DNA from 3 places in the Actimicrobium sp. CCC2.4 genome. Region 1 is predicted to be linked to each of the others. Evidence: predicted binding sites of a transcription regulator. Region 1 holds the regulator's gene; each other region holds the start of a gene.
What was found. Region 1 encodes sigma-54, which starts transcription at its own class of promoters, with help from an activator protein. Its sites were predicted from a motif close to TGGCANGNAANCTGCTTT; they were not measured.

Region 1 (7,796 bases):
GGCCAGGGATGCCGTCGCGCTGACGCATGTGATCCGGCGTTCGTGCGAAATCAAGGCCGACATCGTGCGTCAGGACGAGCGCGAATCGGGCATCCGCGCCATCCTCAATTTCGGCCACACCTTTGCCCATGCGATTGAAGCCGGTCTCGGTTACGGCACCTGGTTGCATGGTGAAGCAGTGGGTTGCGGAATGGTGATGGCGGCCGATTTATCGTGCCGTCTGGGGCTGATCGATACTGTCGCGCGGGACCGTCTGGCACGGATCGTGAGCGCTGCGGGCTTGCCGGTCATTGCGCCTGACCTCGGACTGGCGACCTGGCTGGAACTGATGCAGGTCGACAAGAAAAACGAGGGCGGGGCGATCAAGTTCATCCTGCTGCAACCACTGGGCAGTGCCATCATCCGCACCGTGCCCGACACGGTGCTTGCGCATACGCTGCATGCGTGCGTACAGCGCGCTTGCTGACCAACTCAACGAGGTTTTGATGAATGATGAATTGGCGCCATACGCGGCCCGCCCTGACGCATCGCCCGGACGCCAGTTCGCCGAACCGGCGCCGGCCTCGCGCTCGGAATTCCAGCGCGACCGCGACCGCATCATTCACTGTGCCGCGTTTCGCCGGCTCGAATACAAGACGCAGGTGTTCGTTAATCACGAAGGCGACCTGTTCCGAACGCGCCTGACGCACAGCATCGAAGTGGCGCAAATCGCGCGCTCGGTGGCGCGCAACCTGCAGCTCAATGAAGACTTGATCGAAGCGATTTCGCTGGCACACGACCTCGGCCATACGCCATTCGGGCATGCCGGCCAGGATGCACTCAATGCCTGCATGAGCGACCACGGCGGCTTCGAACACAACCTGCAAAGCCTGCGTGTGGTCGATGTGCTGGAAGAGCGTTACGGTGCGTTCGACGGCCTGAACCTGATGTTCGAAACACGCGAAGGCATCCTCAAACATTGTTCGGCAGCGAACGCCCGCACGCTCGGTGCGATCGGCCAGCGCTTCCTCGACAAGAAGCAGCCGACGCTGGAAGCGCAGCTGGCCAACCTGGCCGATGAAATTGCCTACAACAATCACGATATCGATGACGGCCTGCGTTCCGGCCTGCTCACGGAAACGCAACTCGACGAGATCGATCTGTATGCGCGTCACCGGCGCGAAGTCGCGCAAGTTTATCCGGGCATCAGCGGTCGCCGTGCGATCAGCGAAACGATACGGCAGATGATCAATGCGCTGGTTGTCGACCTGATCGACACGTCCCGCGAGCGCATCCGGCAAGCCCGTCTGGAAAGTGTCGACGACGTGCGCAACGCGCCGCCACTGATCGCTTTTTCACCGGCGATGCAGGCGCAGGCGACACTGCTCAAGCAGTTCCTGCGCGAGAACCTGTATCGCCATTATCTGGTCAACCGGATGACCAGCAAGGCACGCCGTATCGTCACCGATCTGTTTACCGCCTTCATGGCCGAGCCCGGTCTGCTGTCGCCGGACTACGAGTCCCGCGAAGGTGATGCGACCAGCCAGGTGCGCAAGGTGGCCGACTACATCGCCGGCATGACGGACCGCTATGCGATCCGTGAACACCGGCGGATATTCAGGATGGACGAACTCTAAGCCGGGTCGGCCGTCGCAGCGAAAAATTTATTGATCAATGAGGTGCCGCAGCGGATGGGCATGGTCCGGCCAGACCGGCGCGAAATAGCCATCGACCATCTCCTGCGTTACGTCTTCCAAACCGGCCGGCTGCCAGTGCGGCTGGTTGTCCTTGTCGATCACCACCGCACGTATCCCCTCCAGTACCTCGCCCTGCGTGAAAGCGTGTCGCACCATCGTGCGTTCCATGCGCAGGCAGCCTGCAAGATCTTGCGCTGCGCCCTGTCGTAATTGGCGCAAGGTCACCGCCATCATCAGCGGCGAGCGCTTCTGCATCGTCGCCAGTGTCGCCTGAGCGAACGCACTGTCGTCGCCGGCCAGCGAGTCAGCAATCTGCGTGACCGACGCGAACCGGAAATGCGTGTCGATGCTCGCCTGCTGCTGCGCCAGTTTGCTCCCGGCCGGATCGCACAGGCTGGCAAACGGTGCGGCATACGCGCGAATGGCAGCGCGCACATCGCCACCTGAAAACTGATCGAGCAAGGCCTCCAGTCCGGCCAGCGCACCCCCCGGCAGGAACACATCGGCCAGTCCGGCGTAGAGCGCATCGGCAGCGCCTATCATCTCGCCGCTCACGCCCAGATACGTGCCCAGTTGCCCGGGTGTGCGCGACAGAAAATAGCTACCACCGACATCTGGGAACAAGCCGATATTGACTTCGGGCATGGCCATTTTCGTGCGCTCGGTGACGATCCGCAAGCGGTTCTGCGGACCACTTTGCGCCAGCCCCATGCCACCCCCCATGACGATGCCATCCATCACGGCGATCCAGGGTTTCGGATAAAAATGGATCAGGTGGTTCAGTGCATACTCTTCGGTAAAAAAATCATCCAGCGCTGCGCTGCCGCCTTGGGGCGTCGACCCGCCGGCCTGATGAAAAAAGCGGATATCTCCACCGGCACAAAACGCCTTCTCGGTGCTGCCGCGTAGGATCACAGTCTGGACGGCGGCGTTATCACGCCAGTCGAGCAGCACGTGAGTCAGGTCGCGCACCATCGCGAGCGACAAGGAATTGAGGGCCTTCGGACGGTCCAGTGTGATGTGGCCTGTTGCGTTGCGGATCTGGGTCTGGATGAGAGCGGTCATGGTCGGATTCGATTGTGCACAAGTCAATTGCGTGAAATTAAAAAGGGCGCAATCAATGCGCCCTAAATGGAATGTGCCGGTCTGCCCGGCAGCGGGTTCGATCAGGAGGAGGCGGCTATCACAACCGGGTCAGGGATGTGTTTGATGGCGTCGTGCTGATGATCCTGCAATTTGGTTTTGTACTTGATGACCTGGCGATCGAGCTTGTCGATCAGCGCATCAATTGCGGCATAAAGATCCTCCGCAATACTCTCGGCGTGCAAGTCTTTGCCGCGCAGATGCAGGTTGATTTCTGCTCGCTGCCGCTTTTCTTTTTCCGGGAGTTTTTCTACCGTCAGGATGACGGCAATATCAATGACATGGTCGAAATGGCGCTTGATACGCTCAAGCTTGCTTTGCACATATTCACGAATGGCAGGTGTCACTTCGAGGTGGTGTCCACTGATTGTGAGATTCATACAGCGCTCCTTTGAATAATGCCGATGGAGGTTCGGAGGTGACCCCGCTACGGAAGGGTAGCTTCGAACACAACGACAGTACAACATGACAAATGAAACTACAGAAACTACAGGGCCTTGCGCAGGTTGACGGGAGGGATTTTCAGGGCTTCGCGATATTTTGCGACCGTACGCCTTGCCACTACCATACCCTGTTCTCCCAGCATGTCTGCGATCTTACTGTCAGAAAATGGAATCTTCGGGTCTTCAGCTCCTATCAATTGTTTGATGAGTGCCCGTATTGCCGTCGATGACGCTTCGCCGCCCGTTTCGGTGGCAACGTGGCTGCCAAAAAAATATTTCAACTCGAACATGCCATGCGGGGTCAGCATGTATTTCTGGGTTGTCACACGTGAGATGGTGCTCTCGTGCAGTCCGAGTGTATCAGCAATCTCACGCAAGACAAGGGGGCGCATGGCGACCGCGCCATGGGAAAAAAAGTTCCGCTGACGCTCGACGATGGCCTGTGCAACCCGCAGGATCGTATCGAATCGCTGGCGCATATTTTTGATCAGCCACTTGGCTTCCTGCAGCTGCGACGTCAGCGATCCCTCACCTTTGCTCTGCTTGAGAATGTTGGCGTACATGGCATTGACCCGCAGTCGTGGCATCACGTCATGGTTGAGCATGACTTGCCAGCCGGTCTTGGTGCGCTTGACGATCACGTCCGGCACCACGTAGTCCGAGGTGCCGCCGCCGAAGATCGCACCCGGGTGCGGATTGCACTGGCGGATCACGCTCTGGGCTTCGCGCAGATCCTCGTCATCGCAGTCGAGGGCTTTCTTGAGCTTGCTGAAATCGCGCTGTGCAAACAGCGGCAGATAGTCCTCGACGATAACCAGTGCCATGCGCCGGGTCACCATCGCGATGCCGGGAAAACGCCGTATCTGCAGCGCCAGGCACTCGGCCGCGTGGCGGGCGCCGACGCCGGGCGGATCGAAGCTCTGCAGCAGTTTGAGCGCGATGGTCAGCTCTTCGGCTTCAACGTCGAGTTCGGCCGGCAAGCGCTCGAGCATGGCCTCCAGCGTATCGTCGAGGTAGCCATTGTCATTGAGCGCATCGATCATCAATTCGACCAGCGCGCGATCGCGCGGGTTGCGCACCGTGACGCGCATTTGCTCGAGCAGGAATTCGCGCAGCGTGGATTCGTGTGCTTCGAGCTGCGGCCTGGCATCGTCGTCTTCCGGCGCTTTCGAGGTGCGTGCAACGTCATCAAAACTCCAGTCCGCATCGGTGCTTGGCGTGGCGTCGCCGGCATCGTTCTGGTCCGGCGCGGGGGCTTCCGATTCGGACGATGAAGGCGCTGCGTTGGCGTCTTCGCTGGCCCCTTCCTGACGGATACCTTCGGCTCCGAGCGCGCCATCCGCCAGCAGACGGACCGAGTGATCGAGCGGATCGTCGAGCCGTTCCAGCAGCGGATTATCGGTCAGCATTTGCTCCAGTTCCTGATGCAGTTCCAGCGTCGACAGTTGCAACAGGCGGATCGATTGCTGCAATTGCGGCGTCAGCGCAAGATGCTGGGAGGTGCGGAGCTGGAGGGATTGTTTCATTCTTGTTTGTGCTTACATCCGGAAGTGTTCGCCAAGATAGACCTGGCGCACCAATTCATTGGCAATGATCGCATCCGGCTTGCCGCTGGCCAGCACTGCACCTTGATTGATGATGTAGGCGCGGTCGCAGATACCCAGGGTTTCGCGCACATTGTGGTCGGTGATCAGCACGCCGATACCGCGTTCTTTCAGGAAGCGCACGATGCGCTGGATTTCGATCACGGCAATCGGATCGACGCCGGCGAAGGGTTCATCGAGCAGCACGAAGCGCGGATTACTGGCCAGCGCGCGGGCAATCTCTACGCGGCGTCGCTCACCGCCGGAGAGCGACATGGCCTGGCTGTCGCGCAGCTTATCGATCTGCAAATTCTGCAGCAAGGTGTCGAGCCGTTCATTGATGACGGACTTGGTCAGCGTCTTGCCATGGTCATCGTGCTGCAGTTCCAGCACGGCGCGGATGTTTTCCTCGACGGTCAGCTTGCGAAATACCGAGGCTTCCTGCGGCAGATAGGACAGACCCAGCACCGCGCGTCGATGGATAGGCAGACGCGAGATATCGATGCCATCCAGACGGATTTCACCGGCGTCCGATGGCACCAGGCCGACGATCATGTAGAACGACGTCGTCTTGCCGGCACCGTTCGGCCCGAGCAGGCCGACCACTTCGCCGCTGGCCACATCGAGCGAGACATCGCTGACAACCTGGCGGATTCCGTAGCTTTTTTTCAGGCCGGTGACGATCAGTTTGCTGCTGCTATTGGTGAAGGAGTCAACCGGTGTCGACATGGCATTGATCATTTGGGCACACCCGGTGTGCGTGGCTGGATCGTCGCCTTGATGCGTCCGGCACCGGCCTTGCTGTCCTGTCCTGCGGGCGTGTTGTTGACCGAGAAAAATTCGCTGCGGCTATCGTAGGAAATGAATTCTCCTTCGACTTCGTCCGTCGGCGTCTTGCCATCGAGACGGCGCATCTTTGCCTTCGAAAACAACTTCACCAGTTCGGTCTTGCCATCGTATTCAATACGTTCGGCTTCGCCTTCTATCCACAGATTCTCGCCGCCATCACGCTTCTGTCGAAAGCTGGCCAGGCTGCCAGGTGCAGCATATAAGGTGGCGAACTGATAACCGGCCGGGTCTTGCACAACGACCACGCGTGCGGCTTTCATGAGCAGCGTGCCGCGCACGACCACGACGTCACCGGTGAAGGTATTGACCTGCTTGACGTCGTCGTAGGCCATTTGGTTGGCGTCGACGACAGTGGGTTTGTTGGAGTCAGCTTTTTCGGCATGCACCGCCGGCACGAAGGCCGCGTTGAACATGAACAGAAAAGCGAAAAAAAACGGTTTCATGAAAATTCCTGGTAGAGGCAGCGTAAGAGGTCATGCACAGTAGCTCATCGCGCTACGGCCGGCGCGAATACGCCGTGCACGCGATGGGCCAAATCGAGCTGGCGGGTGGCGTTGTTGGCGACCATGCCGGTGCCGTTCAGTATGGTGGTACCCATCAGCATTTCAACGGGCGTATCGGTTTTCATCACATCGTCATCAGGCAACAGCAGCAGATAGGCGGACTTGAGATGAAAGCGCTGGATGGAGCCGGACGCGGGCCGGTCGACATCCACGTTATCAATCATTTGTACTTCGCTGTTGTCGCTGTTGACCAGTGCACGTTCGGAACGCATCACCATCGTTGGCCGGTTATTCGACAGGTTGTAGATCACCGGCTTGGTGATTTCATACGAGTCGTCCATCGGCAAATGGGTCAGCACGTCACCGGAAATGTTGTAGCGTGCCGTGCGGTTTTTGGCCATCCGGACAAAGGTAAAATTTTTCACGTAGTAGTCGGGAGCGACGCGCGGCGCGTCAGGTGCATCGTTACCGCCGCTTTTGCGGATCACTTCGAGAACCCAGAAACTGCCGAGTGCCAGTGCCACGCTCAGCGCGATCAGGAACCCGAGCCGGAAGCGGTTGGCGGAACGCACTGCGCTCATGACAGATACGGTGCCAGTGCCGCCTCGTAGTTGCCCTGGGCGCTCAGGATCAGGTCGCACAGTTCACGTACTGCGCCGCGACCGCCTTGCGCGGTGGTGACAAAATGCACGCGCCGGCGTACCTCGGCATGGCCATTCGGTACGCTGGCGGCAAAGCCGGCACGCAACAGGATAGGCAGGTCGATGACGTCATCACCAATGAAGCCGCACTGGTCGGCCGTGAAGCCGGTCTGCGCCAGCAGTTGCTCGAAGCTCGCGCGCTTGTCGTGACTGCCTTGGAACACATGCGTGATGCCGAGGTCGCCGGCACGGCGCTGTACCAGCGGCGACTGGCGCGCGCTGATGATCGCCGTGGCGACGCCCGATTGCTGCAGCAGCCGGATGCCCTGGCCATCGAGCACATTGAAGGTCTTGATGAGCTCGCCGTCGGCACCAAAGTGCAGGCTGCCGTCGGTCAGTACGCCATCGACGTCGAAAATCATCAGCCGGACCCGGGCAGCGCGTGTAATGACATCCTGTAACTGGTCGGTCATCAGATCACCTTGGCGCGGGTCAGGTCATGGATGTGCAGCGCACCGACGAGCATGCCGGACGCATCGGCGACCAGCAACTGATTGATGCGCAGTTCTTCCATCACTTGCACCGCATCGACGGCCAGCTGGTCGGGAGCTATGGTGCGCGGATCGGGGTGCATCACGTCGGCCACCGTCAAGCGTGTGAAGTCCTGTACGTGTTCGATCAGACGGCGCAAGTCACCATCGGTGAAGACGCCAATCGGGCGGAATGACTCGTCCACGATAGCCGTCATGGCCATGCCCTTGCGGGTCATTTCGGCCAGTGCCTGCGACAGCGACACGGTGGCCAGCACTGCCGGGATTTCGCCGCCGCTGCGCATCACGTCGCGCACGTGGGTCAGCAAGCGCCGGCCCAGTGCGCCGCCCGGATGCGAGCGGGCAAAGTCTTCGGCGCGAAAGCCGCGCGCATCCAGCAGTGCCACGGCCAGTGCATCGCCGAGCGC
Region 2 (7,796 bases), 450 kb from region 1:
CTTCCACGACCCGCATGCCGATGATCATGTCGACCAGCTTGTAGGCGATCAGCGATACCACTGCCGACCAGATCACTGTGGTGATCACGCCTTGTGCCTGAATCCAGACCTGACTGGCGATCGAGTAATCCGGCGACATCTTGTTGGCGACGTAGTCATAAATACCTTGACCGCCAAGCGATGGCGCAGCAAACACGCCGGTGAGCAAGGCACCGAGGATACCGCCGACACCATGGACACCAAATACATCGAGTGAATCATCGGCACCCAGCAGGCGCTTGAGACCACTGACACCCCACAGGCAGATCACGCCGGACAACAAACCGATTGCCAGGGCACCCATCGGGCCGACAAAACCGCAGGCTGGCGTAATGGCGACCAGGCCGGCAACCGCACCGGACGCTCCACCGAGCATCGATGGTTTGCCTTTGGTCAGCCATTCGGCAAAGATCCACGAGGCTGCCGCAGCAGCTGTTGCCAGCAACGTGTTGACGAAGGCCAGCACGGCAATGTCATTGGCTTCGAGTGCTGAACCGGCGTTGAAACCGAACCAGCCCACCCACAACAGCGAGGCCCCGATCATGGTCATCGTCAGCGAATGCGGCGCCATCGATTCCTTGCCGTAGCCAACCCGCTTGCCAATCACGTACGCACCGACCAGACCAGCAACAGCGGCGTTGATATGCACCACGGTACCGCCCGCAAAGTCGAGCGCACCTTTTTGCCACAACCAGCCGGCCTTGGCCGACTCGGAAGCCAGCGAAGCAGCGTCCTTGATGCCATCCGGACCAGGCCAGAACCAGACCATGTGCGCAACCGGCAGGTACGAGAAGGTGAACCAGATCACGATGAACATCAGCACCGCAGCGAACTTGGCGCGCTCAGCGAAGGCACCAATGATCAGGCCGCAGGTAATCGCAGCGAAGGTTGCCTGAAACACCACGAAGATAAACTCGGGAATCACGACGCCCTTGCTGAAGGTAGCGGCAGTAGCGAAGGTGCCCTTGACCGGATCAAAGATTCCGTTAAGGAACAGACGATCGAATTTACCAATGAAGGCACCGCCCTCGGTAAAGGCCAGCGAATAGCCATAGATGCACCACAGGACAATGATGACCGCGAAGATCGTGAAGACTTGCATCAGGATCGACAACATGTTCTTCGAGCGCACGAGGCCACCGTAGAACAGCGCCAGGCCGGGGATCGTCATCAGGATGACGAGGCAGGTAGCGACCATCATCCATGCCGTATCACCTTTGTTTGGCACTGGTGCAGCGGCAGCAGGTGCTGCCGGCACGGCCAATTCACCGGCGGCGGGAGCAGCAGCGGTGGCAGCAACCGGAGCAGGTGCGTCAGCGGCAGGAGCCGCGACAACGGCCGCTTCGACCTTGGCCGGGGCTACTTCATCGGCAGCCACGGCGGCAGGTGCGAAGCCGACGGCCAGCAAGAGCGCGCCGGCAGCCAGGAAGCTTGCAAACTGTTTTTTCATGAATAACTCCTTAAAGGGCTTCTTTGCCGGTTTCACCGGTACGGATACGCACGACATGCTGCAGATCGTAGACAAAAATTTTGCCGTCACCGATCTTGCCGGTGCGGGCAGCGGTTTCGATTGCCTCGATTGCGCGGTCGACGATGGCGTCATCCACGGCGGCTTCGATTTTTGTCTTCGGCAGGAAATCAACGACGTATTCGGCACCGCGATACAGCTCGGTGTGCCCCTTCTGACGACCGAAACCCTTGACTTCGGTCACGGTAATGCCTTGAACGCCGATGGCGGACAAAGCCTCGCGGACCTCGTCAAGCTTGAACGGTTTGATGATGGCGGTAATCAGTTTCATGACTGGCCTCGATTAGAAAGTTTTGCTGATGGCAACGACGAGTGCTGTTTTGCCGTTGTCTTTGCCCGAAGGAGTCGAGTAAGCGCCCGTTTTGGCATCGGTACCGATTACTGCCAGGCTGCCGCTGAGGAAGCCGAAGTCTTTCGTCACGCCGACCTTGTAGTCGGTATAACTGAAGCCCGAATTGTTCTTGACCGACTGGTGACCGACATGCAGGTTCAGTACGGTGCCTTCGGCGACGTCGATGTTGGCGCCGATATCGAGGTAGCCGCTATTTTTGCTGTTAGCGAAACCGAACAGGTCGGTGACCGAATGCGAGTACTTGACATAGCCCGGACCGTAGCCGACCTGACCGTAGATCTCAGTTGTGTTGGCGCTAGGGTTGAGCTTGTTCGATGGGTAGACATAGGTCAGTACGCCGACGTCATACGACACGTCTTTGATGATTTCACCGCGCTTGCCGCCATAAATATCGAGTTCGATGTCGCCCTTGCCGCCGGCGTCCTTGATCCACTTGATGGATGAGGCCCATGTACCCACATAGAAACCAGTCGGGTTGTTGACGAAATCCGCCCCGGCCGAGATGGCTGGCTTCAGGCGCGATTGCGAAATGCCGCGATAGCGGTAATCCGATGACAAGGAAGCGTTGAAGCTCAGCTCGTTGTCAGGTTTGGCGTCTTCTGCATGAGCAAAATTACCCATAAAGGTGGCTGCGATGGCCGTAACGAGAAGTAGTTTTTTCATTTTGTTTCCCTGCTTGAAGTTTATGGATAAAAAAGACGGTGCGACTTTGGGTTTCGATCTACATTAGCAGGACTCGTGCCACCCTTTTTTGACATGAAAAAGTGTCTTTTAGGTAAATAACCATTGTCTGCCACGGCAACAATAGCGCGGCTTTTGATTCAACTGCACCAATTTATGGCGCGCCACCGATGGACGCACATTTACGGTGCCTTACTACCCGGAAAGGTAACAACATGGACAAGAGCAATTTTTTTACTGATATGCAAAACAAGATTAGCCAGGCCATTGAGAATTCGCCGGCCAAGGACATCGAAAAGAATGTCAAGGCAATGATGTCCCAGGGATTTTCGAAACTCGACCTGGTCACCCGCGAGGAGTTCGATATCCAGGCCCAGGTGCTGGAAAAAACACGTACCCGCCTCGAGGCGCTTGAACTTCAGGTGACGGCACTCGAAACACAATTGAACAAGCCGGCGTAAATAAGCCGACATCATTATTCGATCCGGGTGGCGCACTCCGCGCTATCCGGCCTGCGTCTGCTGCAGATCAATATTCGTCGTCATTCCTTATTGCAAACTTGCTCGCGATCACATCGATCCGAACCGCTGTTCCAGCAAGAATGCGATCCCCCCATGAGCCTTGCCGTACTCAAAAGCCGTGCCCTGGCCGGCATGCAAGCCCCCCAGGTAACCGTGGAAGTCCATCTTGCCAACGGCTTGCCGGGCTTCATGATCGTCGGATTACCGGAAACCGAGGTCAAGGAATCGCGGGATCGGGTTCGCGCCGCACTCCAAAACGCCCGCTTCGAATTCCCGGCCCGACGCATCACCGTCAATCTCGCCCCCGCTGACCTGCCCAAGGAATCAGGCCGGTTTGACTTGCCGATTGCACTCGGTATCCTGGCCGCATCCGGACAGATGCCGGCGGGTGAACTGGATGATTACGAGTTTGCAGGCGAACTGTCTTTGTCCGGCGAACTGCGACCGGTACGCGGGGCCCTCGCGATGACCTTTGCAATGCATCGCGGCGACGATCCGGGCCGCGCGCGACGCGGATTCATCCTGCCGCGCGCCAGCGCCGATGAAGCCGCGCTGGTCAAGGATGCCCTGATCTATCCGGCCAACTCGCTGCTGGAAGTCTGCGCGCACTTCGCGGCCGCCGACGGCAATAGCCGGCTAGCCCGTCACCATTGCAAGGCGGAACCGGTTCTCGATGTCTATCCTGATTTTGCCGATGTCAAAGGACAGTTGCAGGCCAAGCGCGGGCTCGAAATTGCCGCAGCAGGAAATCACAGCGCCCTACTGATTGGCCCGCCCGGCACCGGCAAATCGATGCTGGCCGCGCGTTTCGCCGGCATCCTGCCACCGATGACCGACGACGAAGCACTTGAATCGGCCGCCGTGCAATCACTGTCTGGCGGATTCACGGCTACCCGCTGGAAAGTACGACCGTTCCGCTCGCCGCATCACACGGCGTCTGGCGTGGCACTGGTGGGCGGCGGCGGCACGCCCCGTCCGGGCGAGATTTCGCTGGCCCATCGTGGCGTCCTGTTCCTCGACGAATTACCGGAATTTGATCGCCGCGTCCTCGAGGTCTTGCGCGAGCCGCTGGAATCAGGCCGCATTACGATTTCACGGGCCGCGCGACAAGCCGACTTTCCGGCACGTTTTCAGCTCATCGCCGCAATGAATCCCTGTCCTTGCGGCTATACCGGCCACCCTTCCGGCCAGTGCCGCTGCACGCCAGACAATGTTGCACGCTATCAAAGCCGGATTTCCGGGCCGCTGCTTGACCGCATCGATATGCAAATCGTTGTCGCCGCGCTGCCGCATGCAGACCTGCTGAAGGCCGCAGGTGGCGAGGCCTCGGCCGTCATTGCGCTCCGTGTCAAGGGTGCCTTCGACCGCCAACACCTGAGGGCGGGCAAGACCAATAATTTGCTGTCAACGAGCGAAGTCGATCTCCACTGCCAGCCCGAGACAGCCGCTGCCGAGCTGTTGCATGCGGCGATGCTGCGACTGAACTGGTCAGCACGCTCTTACCATCGCGTGCTCAAGGTTGCACGCACGATTGCCGATCTTGCTGGAGCCGTTCAGATCGGGTCCCAACATGTCGGCGAGGCCATCCAGTACCGCCGCGGCTTGCGCGAGCAATGACCCGCGCTGACCATGCCGCTTTTACCGGACGCATACCGGGCAGGGTCCAACTCCTCCATGCCGGCGTGCGGCCCTGTTACCATGCTCGCCATGAAAATCCTCCACCCGAACTCCGTGAAATACGTCGCCACCCTCTTGCTGATGACTCTGCTGACGCTGATGGCGGGCTGCACGCCCAGCCATGACTGGCGGGAAGTCCGTGGTAGCGATGGGGCATTTTCGATACTGATGCCGGCCAAGCCTGCAACGCTGACGCGGCAGATTGATCTTGATGGTGTCAAGGTATCCATGAGCATGATGGCTGCCGAAATCGATAACGTCACGTACGCGGTCGGCAGCGTCGAACTGGCCGATGACAGTGCGGCAAAAATAGCGCTGCTGGCAATGAAAACCGCAATGGTCAGGAATATCAGCGGCACCGTCCTGCGCGAAAAATCTGCGGGAAGCACCATCGACCTGGAAGCCCGCGGAGCGCCAACCGGAGGCGCGCCACGCCTGCTCATCGCGCGCTTCGTCAGCAATAACAAACGGGCCTATCAGGTCATCGTTACCGGCCCTGAAAAAGCCATTGCCCGTGAACAGGTCGACACTTTCATGACGTCCTTTAAGCTGCCATGAGATCCTGCGAACCGAAAACAAATCAATAAGCGACCCGGCACACAGCGTCGTCGCCACAGTAACGCTACACTGCGTCAGCCAGATGTCGGCCTCACTAACATCAAAAACAGGGAATACGCCATGCTCGTTACTTTCAAATCCAAAGCCGCAGGCGAAGTCACCATGTATCAGGTGCACGCGCGCCGCCTGCTCGACCTGCTGCATAAAGATGTCGCACGCGGTGTTATCACTGCCGAAGAAACCGGCCATGCGCTGGCTGTTCTCGAAGCACAGGTCGCAGCCAGCCGCCTGCATCCAGCCTCTGATGAACTCGAACATGATGTGCGTGCGCATCATGGCGATGATGGTGACGACAATGGGCACGAGCCGACAACGGCAGTCACCTTTTCGGCACGCGCCTATCCGTTGATGGAAATGCTGCGCGCGGCCCATGCTGGCAAAAACGATATTTTGTGGGGAGTTTGACGCCTGGCTTCACACTCCGTAACGCTCACGTCGGACAGGATGGCCCGGCTGCACTGCGCGCCCGGCCAGCCTGGTCAGATTTTTATCATGGCACCAGCGCCTTGGTCATGATGTGCGACTGCATGCCGAAACCCGCTGCGTCATAGAAGCCGATCGCTGCACCGTTGGCATCAAACACTTCCAGCCGGATTTCTTCGGCAGCCTTGCCCCTCGCCCACCGCTCGTTTTCGTCGAGCAACAGCTTGCCAATCCCTTGCCCCTGCAGGGAGGCCGTCACAACGACAGTGCCAATATGGCAGACCGCCCGTGACCGCAGGAACGGTGTTTCTGCAGGCAACAACATCCGGGCGCGCAGCAACCCCACCACCCGCTGTTCCCGCACCGCCAGTAGCAAGATGCCCTCGCCATCGTCAATCGCGACACGCCAGAAGTCCGCATCGCGTTCGATGCCGGGCGGAGCAGAAAAAACATGGGGACTATGGGCGTAGTGCTGCGAGTTGATTTCTTCTGCCAGGCAGCAAATTGCAGCATGGTCGCTGTGGGTTGCTCGTCGGATATCAGTCAACATGCCTATCTTCTTTCTTCAGAAAAACGTTCTTGAGCATACACGCGCAGCGGCCTCCTGATTAGCCCTCCTGTGTGCGGCAACACACACTCGTCACCACTACCTTCAGAGAATATCGGGGCATGACATCCGCTTGCAGGAAACGGCATGATTGACAATAAACACACACACCGTGGCGATGGCTACTTCACCCTGGCCGGCGATATCAACAGCGACATGGTCAGGCGGGTTTTTGACGCCCTCGGGAAAATGACAGCCGACGGTATCGGTACTGCCCACATCCTGCTGCAGTCGAACGGCGGTTACGTCAGCGACGGCATTTGCCTCTACAACACATTGCGTAATGCCCCGCTGGAGCTGGTGATGTACAACGGCGGTGCGGTTGCCTCGATTGCCGTCACCGTATTTCTGGCAGGTCAACGCCGGATCGCCAGCGATACCGCGCGCTTCATGATCCACAAATCCCATGCGACGGCAGCCGTCGGTGCCCGCCCGGAGGCACTCCAGATCATCGCGGAGGGCCTGATGGCAGACGATCGTCGCACTGAGGCGATCCTGCGCCGGCACATTCATCTGACACAACGGATGTGGGACGTACATGCCCACTCGGATCTGCACCTGAATCCGCAAGATGCCCTGGACACCTTGCTCATTGAGCGTCTGGGTGATTTTTCACCGCCAAGGGGTAGCCTGGTTTTTAATATCTGATCAGGCCGGCAGTGCCGCTCAGCAAGATAAAATTGCTGCACGGCAATAACAATGCTGCATGTGCAAAAAAAACCCGCTCTAGGAGCGGGCTGAAATCCATACTCTTGGAGGAGTTATGGAGGAGACGCCCCGAGTATGCCACATTATTTGTGCGTCGCACCACAACTATTTCATCGTTATTTCCGTCTTTTTGCAATTAGTTAAAAAATACCTGCGACCAAGAATTTAGTGGCGGCAAAAAAATAGGTCGATACGCCGGCGACTTGGCCGGGGCGCAGTTTAAATGCCATAAAAATGCCCCGGCGTACGCGCAAGCCGACAGGCACCGCTACAATCACCGTTTTCCGCAAATGCTACTGGCAAGAACCTTCGATGAGCATTCCCGGCGTTACCGACTTTGGCTATTTCGTGATGGCCGTCCTCCTGCTCAACGCCACACCCGGCCCCGACACTGCCTTTATCGTCGGGCGCAGCGTGGCGCAAGGGCGTGCGGCAGGATTGACATCCGCACTGGGCATTTCTGCAGGATGCTGCGTGCATGCGGTCGCGGCGGCACTCGGCTTGAGTGCGCTGCTGGCAACTTCGGCAACGGCGTTCACCTTGATCAAGCTAGCTGGCGGCATCTATCTGATGTACCTCGGATTGCGTATGCTGCTCACGCGGGCCACGGTCGAAGGCGTACCAGCAAAAACCAGCACAGCC
Region 3 (7,796 bases), 160 kb from region 1:
GCGCAATTCGCCATCGCTACCGATGTGCACGTTGGCCGGCTTGATGTCGCGATGCAGGATGCTGCGCCGGTGCAGCGCGCCGGCCGCACGGACCAGCCGCGTGCCATGCGCAATCACATCCGGAATCGTGAAATGGGTGGCACCGTCAAGCTGCTGCTGCAGCGTGCTGCCATCGTGCCAGGTGGTCAGGAAATACAGCGCGCTGCGTTGTTCGGGCGTGATCACCTGCGCAAAAAAACGCGCCACCGCGCGCCGCGCCAGCCACTCTTCGTGGGCAAAGGCGGCGCGTTCCTGCGGGTCGCTGCCGCAGCTCGGTTGCAGGGTTTTCAGGACCAGCGCGCGTTGCGTGCGCAGGTCGGTGACGCGATACAGCAGCGTGCTGCGCGAGTCGTGCAATACGCTGTCGATCCGGTAGCCGTCGATGGTCTGGCCGGGTTTGAAGCGCGGCGGTACCGGCAGCGCGTGCAGGCTCGACAGCGCATCGCGCAAATTCTGTTCCGGCAACGCGTCAATCCGCAGCACCATGGCGCTGGCATTGTCGCCGCCGCCTGCGTCAAGTGCGGCCCGGACCAGTGCTGTCGCGCAGGTATCCGCATCGGCTTGGTCGAGCGCCAGCGCGCACAAATGGTCGCGGAGATCCTGATCGCGCAGCGCGCCCCAGACGCCGTCGGTGACCAGCAGCAGCACATCGCGCAGCTGCAGCTCGCCCATGCCGTGATCGACCGCCAGCCGCGAATCGAGACCGATCGCGCGGGTTAGCACATGCTGCATTTCGGGCTTGTCCCAGACATGGTCGGTGGTCAGCCGGGTCAGGACACCGGCGCGCAGCAGATACAAGCGGCTGTCGCCGACATGCGCAAAATAATAGAAGCCACCGCGTAGCACCACGCAGGTTAGCGTGGTGGCCATGCCGCTCAGTTCGGCACGCACCGAACCCTGGTGCTGGACCCAGCTGTTGGTCGCGGTCAGGACCCGGTCCAGCGCTTGCGATACCGGCCAGGTGTCCGGCGTGGCGTAGTAATCCGACAGCAGGCCGCGCACCGTGTACTCGGCCGCTTCGCGCCCGCCGTCGTGACCGGAAACCCCGTCGGCAATCGCCGCCAGCACGCCCTTGGTCAGCAGGTCCGGTTCGCGCGGCGTGACAACGCCGACAAAATCCTCATTGCGCGCGCGCGGGCCGGCTTGCGTCGCATGACCGATGGCGAGGCGTAGTCCCATTTCAGATCCTGGCAGTCGTCATCGCGGCGCTGCCCCACGTCGTGCGCCAGCGGCCTTTTACCGACGACAGGCCGATCAGCGCGATGACGGCCAGCGCGGCAAAGATCGTCAGGCCGATCTGATAGCTGCCGGTCATCTGCTTCGAAAAGCCGAGGCTGGACGCCAGATAAAAACCGCCGATGCCGCCGGCCATCCCGACCAGTCCGGTCATCACGCCGATTTCCTTGCGAAAGCGCTGCGGCACCAGCTGGAACACCGCGCCATTACCGGTGCCCAGCGCCAGCATCGCACCGACGAACACGATCACCGCCGGCACCGCCGAGTCCAGCCCGAGGCTGGCGATGAACAGGAAGATCGCCGCCAGTACATACATGATCGACAGCGTCTTGATGCCGCCGATGCGATCCGACAGCCGACCACCCATCGGCCGCACCATCGACCCGGCGAACACGCAGGCCGCCGTGAAGTAGCCGGCGGTCACCGGCGACAGCCCGTACTGGCTATTGAAGTAAATCGTCAGCGACGAGGCCAGTCCCGAAAAGCCGCCAAAGGTCACGCTGTAAAAAAACATGAACCACCACGCATCCTTGTCTTTCAGGACCTGCAGGTATTCGAGCATCGATTTCGGCGGCGGTGCCGACGGCGCATCCTTGGCAAACACCATGTACACCACCAGTGCGATGCCGAGCGGGATCAGGCACAGGCCGAACACGTTTTGCCAGCCGAAGGCCAGCGCCAGCGTCGGCGCAAACAGCGCGGCGAAGGCGGTACCCGAATTGCCGGCACCGGCAATCCCGAGTGCGGTGCCCTGATGCTCGGGCGGATACCAGCGCGAGGCCAGCGGCAAGGCCACCGCAAAGGCGGCACCGGCGACGCCGAGGATCACGCCTAGCGCCAGGATGCTGTGGTAGCTGTCGAGCTGGCCCTGCCAGGCCCAGACCATACCGGCAATCACGATGACCTGGCCGATGGCGCCGGCGCGTTTGGGTTTCAGGTGATCGACCAGCACGCCCATGACAATGCGCAGCAGCGCGCCGGCCAGCAGCGGGGTGGCGACGATCAAGCCTTTCTGGGCGGCAGTCAGGCCAAGGTCTTTGGCGATCTGCACGCCGAGCGGCCCGAGGATGACCCAGACCATGAAGCTGAGGTCAAAGTAGAAAAAAGCAGCCAGCAGCGTGGGCGTGTGCCCGGCTTTCCAGAATGAAGTTTTTTGCATGATGGCGGGACCGCGGTGAGTGGAGATGGACCTGCTAACGCAAGCCCTGTGCCATCTAAAATTTGCTGTCAGGCCAGTTTGCATGGACTTCACGGTGCATTCATCGCGCTTGCACCAAACAGTGCGGCGGTGCGCCTGATTCGGGTGCGTTTTCCAGAGGTGCCTGGTGCGACGACGCCAATCTCGTCTGGCACCGCTTTTGCTTAAAGAGGATTACGCACGTCGCGAGGCGACGACAAGATTTTTTTCGAGGACAAGTATGAAGAAGCTCAAGCTGGTCATGGTCGGGAACGGAATGGCAGGTGTGCGTACGCTCGAAGAGCTACGCAAGATTGCCCCGGATATTTACGACATCACGGTGTTCGGTGCCGAGCCGTATGCCAACTACAACCGCATCCTGCTCTCGCCGGTGCTGGCCGGCGAGCAGACCATCAAGGACATCATGTTGAATGATGTCGACTGGTACGAAGACAACGACATCACGCTGCACCTCGGCAAGAAGGTCGTCAAGATCGATCGCGTCAAGCGCCTCGTGATTGCCGACGATGGCACGACGGCCGAATACGACCGCCTGCTGATGGCCACCGGCTCGAACCCGTTCATGTTGCCGGTACCGGGCAAGGACCTGGCCGGCGTGATTTCTTACCGCGACATCCACGACACCAACGCGATGATCGCCGCCTCCGAAACGCATACCGATGCGATCGTCATCGGCGGCGGCCTGCTCGGCCTTGAAGCAGCCAACGGCCTGAAGTTGCGCGGCATGAATGTCACCGTCGTGCATCTGCCCGAATGGCTGATGGAACGCCAGCTCGATCCGGTCGCCGGCAAGATGCTGCAAAAATCCCTCGAAGACCGCGGCCTGCATTTCCTGCTCGGTAAAAATACCAAGGAGCTGATCGGTATCGATGGCCATGTCACCGTCATCCGTTTCACCGATGGCTCTGAAGTGCCGGCGCAGCTGGTCGTGATGGCGGTGGGCATCCGCCCGAATACCACGCTGGCCGAAGCCACCGGCCTGTACTGCAATCGCGGCATCGTCGTCAGTGACACGATGCAGACCTACGATCCGCGTGTCTATGCGGTCGGCGAATGCGTCAACCATCGCGGTACTGCGTATGGCCTGGTCGCACCGTTGTTCGAGATGGCCAAGGTCTGCGCCAACCACCTCGGCAATTTCGGCATCGGCCGCTATCAGGGCTCGGTCACCTCGACCAAATTGAAAGTCACCGGCATCGACCTGTTCTCGGCCGGCGAATTCATGGGCGGCGAGGGCACCGAAGAAATCATCCTGTCGGACCCGATAGGCGGCGTCTACAAGAAGCTGGTGGTGCGCGGCGACAAGCTGATCGGTGCCTGCCTGTATGGCGATACCGCCGACGGCGGCTGGTACTTCAGTCTGGTGCGCGAAGGCAAGGACATCACCGAAATCCGCGACACGCTGATGTTCGGCGAATCCAATCCGGGCCGTCCAGGCGATGTCGGCCATGAGGGTTTCACGAAGGCCGCGGCGATGCCGGACAGCGCCGAAGTCTGCGGTTGCAACGGCGTCTGCAAAGGCACCATCGTCAAGGCGATCAAGGAAAAAGGCCTGTTCACGCTCGATGATGTGCGCAAGCACACCAAGGCCTCGGCCTCGTGCGGATCGTGCACCGGCCTGGTCGAACAGATCCTGATGTTCACCGCCGGCGGCGATTATTCGCAAGCCACCAAGAACAAGCCGATGTGTTCGTGCACCGACCACACCCATCAGGAAGCACGCGACGCAATCCGTACCGAAAAGCTGCTGACGATCGCCGGCACGATGGCCTTCATGAACTGGCGCACGCCGAACGGTTGCGCGAGCTGCCGGCCGGCACTGAACTATTACCTGTTGTCGACCTGGCCGCATGAAGCCAAGGACGATCCACAATCGCGCTACATCAACGAGCGCGCGCACGCCAACATCCAGAAAGACGGCACGTTCTCGGTGATCCCGCGCATGTGGGGCGGCGAAACCAATGCGTCCGAACTGCGCCGTATTGCCGACGTGGTCGACAAGTTCAAGATCCCGACTGTGAAGGTCACCGGTGGTCAGCGTATCGATTTGCTCGGCGTAAAAAAAGAAGATTTGCGTGAAGTCTGGAGCGATCTCGGCATGCCGTCCGGTCTCGCCTATGCGAAAGGTTTGCGTACCGTGAAGACCTGCGTCGGTTCCGAATGGTGCCGCTTCGGCACACAGAATTCGACGCTGATGGGCCAGCAGCTGGAACGCCAGCTGGCACTGATGTATGCGCCGCACAAGGTCAAGCTGGCGGTCTCCGGTTGCCCGCGCAATTGCGCCGAATCCGGCATCAAGGACGTTGGCGTGATCGGGGTCGATTCGGGCTGGGAGATTTATGTCGGCGGCAACGGCGGCATCAAGACCGAAGTCGCGCAGTTCCTGGTCAAGCTGAAAACGCATGACGAAGTACTCGAATATACCGGTGCGTTCCTGCAGCTGTATCGCGAAGAAGGCTGGTACCTCGAGCGCACCGTGCACTATCTGGCGCGGGTCGGCCTGGACTACGTCAAGCAGCGCATGATCGAGGACCACGTCAATCGCAAGGAGCTCTACGAGCGCCTGCTCTTCTCGCTCGACGGCCAGCCCGATCCGTGGCACCAACCCGAACAAGCCCAGGTCGATGTGCGCCAGTTTGCGCCGCTGACCGTCTGAACCCGAACAGGAACCCTCTCATGAATCAATGGAAAGTCATTTGCCGGGTCGACGATATTCCGGTCCTCGGTTCGCGCATCGTGCAGCGCGGCGGCAAGGTGCCGGTCGCGATTTTTCGCAATACCGAAGACAAGATTTTTGCGCTGCTCGACAAGTGTCCGCACAAGGGCGGGCCGCTGTCACAAGGCATCGTGTTCGGCGAAAAGGTCGCTTGTCCGCTGCATAACTGGAACATCGAACTGGCTTCCGGCTGCGCGCTGGCGCCCGACGAAGGCTGCACGCAAACCTTCAGCGTGCGCATCGACAATGGCGACGTGGCGCTCGACTTGCAGGAGCTGGCTGCTGCATGAGTGAACCCCTCATCGCCGGCGAGCGCCGCGAGATCAAGTCAACCTGCTGCTATTGCGGCGTCGGTTGCGGCGTCCTGATCGAGACCACCGGCACGCAAATTACCGGCGTGCGCGGCGACCCCGATCACCCGGCCAACTTCGGCCGCTTGTGCACCAAGGGCAGCACGCTAGCGCTCAGTGCGCAACCGCTGCTGCAGCAACAGGCGCGCGCGCTGGTGCCCGAAATGCGCAGCGACCGCAGCCTGCCGCGCACCGCTGCCAGCTGGGATGCGACGCTCGATGCGATGGCGCAAAAATTTGCTGACACGATCCGCACGCATGGTCCCGACAGCGTCGGTTTCTACATCTCCGGCCAGTTGCTGACCGAGGATTACTACGTCTTCAACAAGCTCGCCAAGGGCCTGATCGGCACCAACAACGTCGACACCAATTCACGGCTGTGCATGTCCAGCGCGGTGGCCGGCTACAAGCAAACGCTGGGTGCCGATGCGCCGCCGGCCTGCTACGAAGACATCGAGCAGGCCGAACTGGTCTTCATCGTCGGCTCGAACATGGCGTATGCCCATCCGATCCTGTATCGCCGGCTTGAAGAAGCGCGCAAGAACAATCCGCAGATGAAGGTCATCGTCGCCGACCCGCGTCGCACCGACACCGCGCGCGATGCCGACCTGTTCCTGCAAATTTTGCCGGGTACCGATGTCGCGCTGTTCAACGGCATGCTGCATTTGTGCCTGTGGGAAGAGCTGACCGATACTGCCTTCATCGAGGCGCATACCGATGGCTTTGCCGAACTCAAGCGCACGGTGCGCGATTACACGCCGAAGTTCGTCGCCGACATCTGCGGCATCAGTGAAGCCGATCTGGTCACGGCGGCGCGCTGGTTCGGCGAATCGAAAGCGGCCTTGTCGCTGTATTGCCAGGGCCTCAATCAATCGGCATCGGGCACCGCAAAGAATGCCGCGCTGATCAACCTGCACCTGGCCACGCATCAGATCGGCAAGCCCGGTGCCGGACCGTTTTCACTGACCGGTCAGCCCAATGCAATGGGTGGCCGCGAAGTCGGCGGCATGGCTAATTTGCTGTCGGCGCATCGTGACCTGGGCAACCCTGTGCACCGTGCCGAAGTCGCGTCACTGTGGGGTGTCGACGACGTGCCCGCCACGCCCGGCAAGACCGCCATCGACCTGTTCGAGGCAGTGCGCACAGGCCAGATCAAGCTGTTGTGGATTGCCTGTACCAACCCGGCGCAGTCGATGCCGGACCAGAAGCTGGTGCGCGAAGCGCTGGTCAATGCCGAGCTAGTGATCCTGCAGGAAGCCTATGCGACGACTGCCACCGCACCCTATGCCGACGTGCTGTTGCCGGCGACTTCATGGGGAGAAAAAGAAGGTACGGTGACCAATTCCGAGCGCCGGATTTCGCGCCTTAATGCGGCCATCGCCGGTCCCGGTGAAGCCCGCCATGACTGGCAGATCGTCGTCGATTTTGCGCAGCGGCTGGAAAAATTACTGGGGCGCGAACGCTCGCTGTTTGCCTACGACAGCGCCGAATCGATCTGGAACGAACACCGCGAATCGACCCGCGGCCGCGACCTCGACATCACCGGTTTGTCGTACGCAATCCTGGCCGAACAGGGGCCGCAGCAGTGGCCCTATCCGACCGGTGCCACGACCGGCAAGCAGCGCCTGTACGAAGACGGGATTTTCCCGACCGCGACCGGCCGCGCGCATTTTGTCGACACGCCGTACAAGCCGGTGGCCGAGGCGATCGATGCGCGTTTTCCGTTCAGGCTCAATACCGGCCGCCTGCGCGACCAGTGGCACGGCATGAGCCGCACCGGCACCGTCGCGCAACTGTTCGCGCATGCGGCCGAACCGGCCATCGTGATGGCGCAGGCCGACATGGACAGGCGCATGATCGCCGGCGGCGACATGGTGCACGTAACCAGCCGGCGCGGTTCGCAAATTTTTCCGGTGCACGCCGGCGATGACATGCGTGCCGGCCAGGCTTTCATCGGCATGCACTGGGGCGAAGAATATGTCTCCGGTCGTGGCCATGCCGGCGACGGCTCGCACGGCGTCAATGCACTGACCTCGCCGGCACTGGACCCGAGCTCGAAACAGCCTGAACTCAAGCATGCGGCAATCAAGATTTTGAAGGCTGAACTGCCGTGGCGCTTCGTTGTCTTCGGCTGGATCGCGCCGCAGCAGGTGCTGCGCTTGCAGTCGGCGCTAAAACCTTACTTGCGCCAGTTTGCGTATGCGTCCTGCACGCTGTTTGGCCGTGAGCGCACGGGGGTATTTTTCCGTGCCGCCGA

Region 2: a site for sigma-54 is predicted at 2,646-2,663, ahead of RHM62_RS02535 (TorF family putative porin). Genes of this name have one in related genera too.
Region 3: a site for sigma-54 is predicted at 2,471-2,488, ahead of RHM62_RS18705 (nitrate/nitrite transporter). Genes of this name have one in related genera too.

The regions. Positions count from the first base shown of each region.
Region 1 is NZ_CP133777.1:81,093-88,888, reverse strand. Features, by position in the region: gene aroKB (bifunctional shikimate kinase/3-dehydroquinate synthase AroKB) at 1-466, shown strand, start outside; gene RHM62_RS00445 (deoxyguanosinetriphosphate triphosphohydrolase) at 486-1,616, shown strand; gene RHM62_RS00440 (enoyl-CoA hydratase/isomerase family protein) at 1,644-2,741, opposite strand; gene hpf (ribosome hibernation-promoting factor, HPF/YfiA family) at 2,843-3,199, opposite strand; gene RHM62_RS00430 (RNA polymerase factor sigma-54) at 3,307-4,788, opposite strand; gene lptB (LPS export ABC transporter ATP-binding protein) at 4,801-5,574, opposite strand; gene lptA (lipopolysaccharide transport periplasmic protein LptA) at 5,583-6,137, opposite strand; gene lptC (LPS export ABC transporter periplasmic protein LptC) at 6,182-6,778, opposite strand; gene RHM62_RS00410 (HAD family hydrolase) at 6,775-7,311, opposite strand; gene RHM62_RS00405 (KpsF/GutQ family sugar-phosphate isomerase) at 7,311-7,796, opposite strand, start outside.
Region 2 is NZ_CP133777.1:532,283-540,078, reverse strand. Features, by position in the region: gene RHM62_RS02545 (ammonium transporter) at 1-1,489, opposite strand, end outside; gene RHM62_RS02540 (P-II family nitrogen regulator) at 1,500-1,838, opposite strand; gene RHM62_RS02535 (TorF family putative porin) at 1,851-2,582, opposite strand; gene RHM62_RS02530 (accessory factor UbiK family protein) at 2,816-3,061, shown strand; gene RHM62_RS02525 (YifB family Mg chelatase-like AAA ATPase) at 3,215-4,738, shown strand; gene RHM62_RS02520 (hypothetical protein) at 4,829-5,356, shown strand; gene RHM62_RS02515 (DUF1840 domain-containing protein) at 5,477-5,821, shown strand; gene RHM62_RS02510 (GNAT family N-acetyltransferase) at 5,907-6,389, opposite strand; gene RHM62_RS02505 (ATP-dependent Clp protease proteolytic subunit) at 6,534-7,094, shown strand; gene RHM62_RS02500 (LysE family translocator) at 7,467-7,796, shown strand, end outside.
Region 3 is NZ_CP133777.1:4,072,740-4,080,535, reverse strand. Features, by position in the region: gene RHM62_RS18710 (bifunctional protein-serine/threonine kinase/phosphatase) at 1-1,218, opposite strand, end outside; gene RHM62_RS18705 (nitrate/nitrite transporter) at 1,220-2,434, opposite strand; gene nirB (nitrite reductase large subunit NirB) at 2,694-5,129, shown strand; gene nirD (nitrite reductase small subunit NirD) at 5,150-5,479, shown strand; gene RHM62_RS18690 (molybdopterin-dependent oxidoreductase) at 5,476-7,796, shown strand, end outside.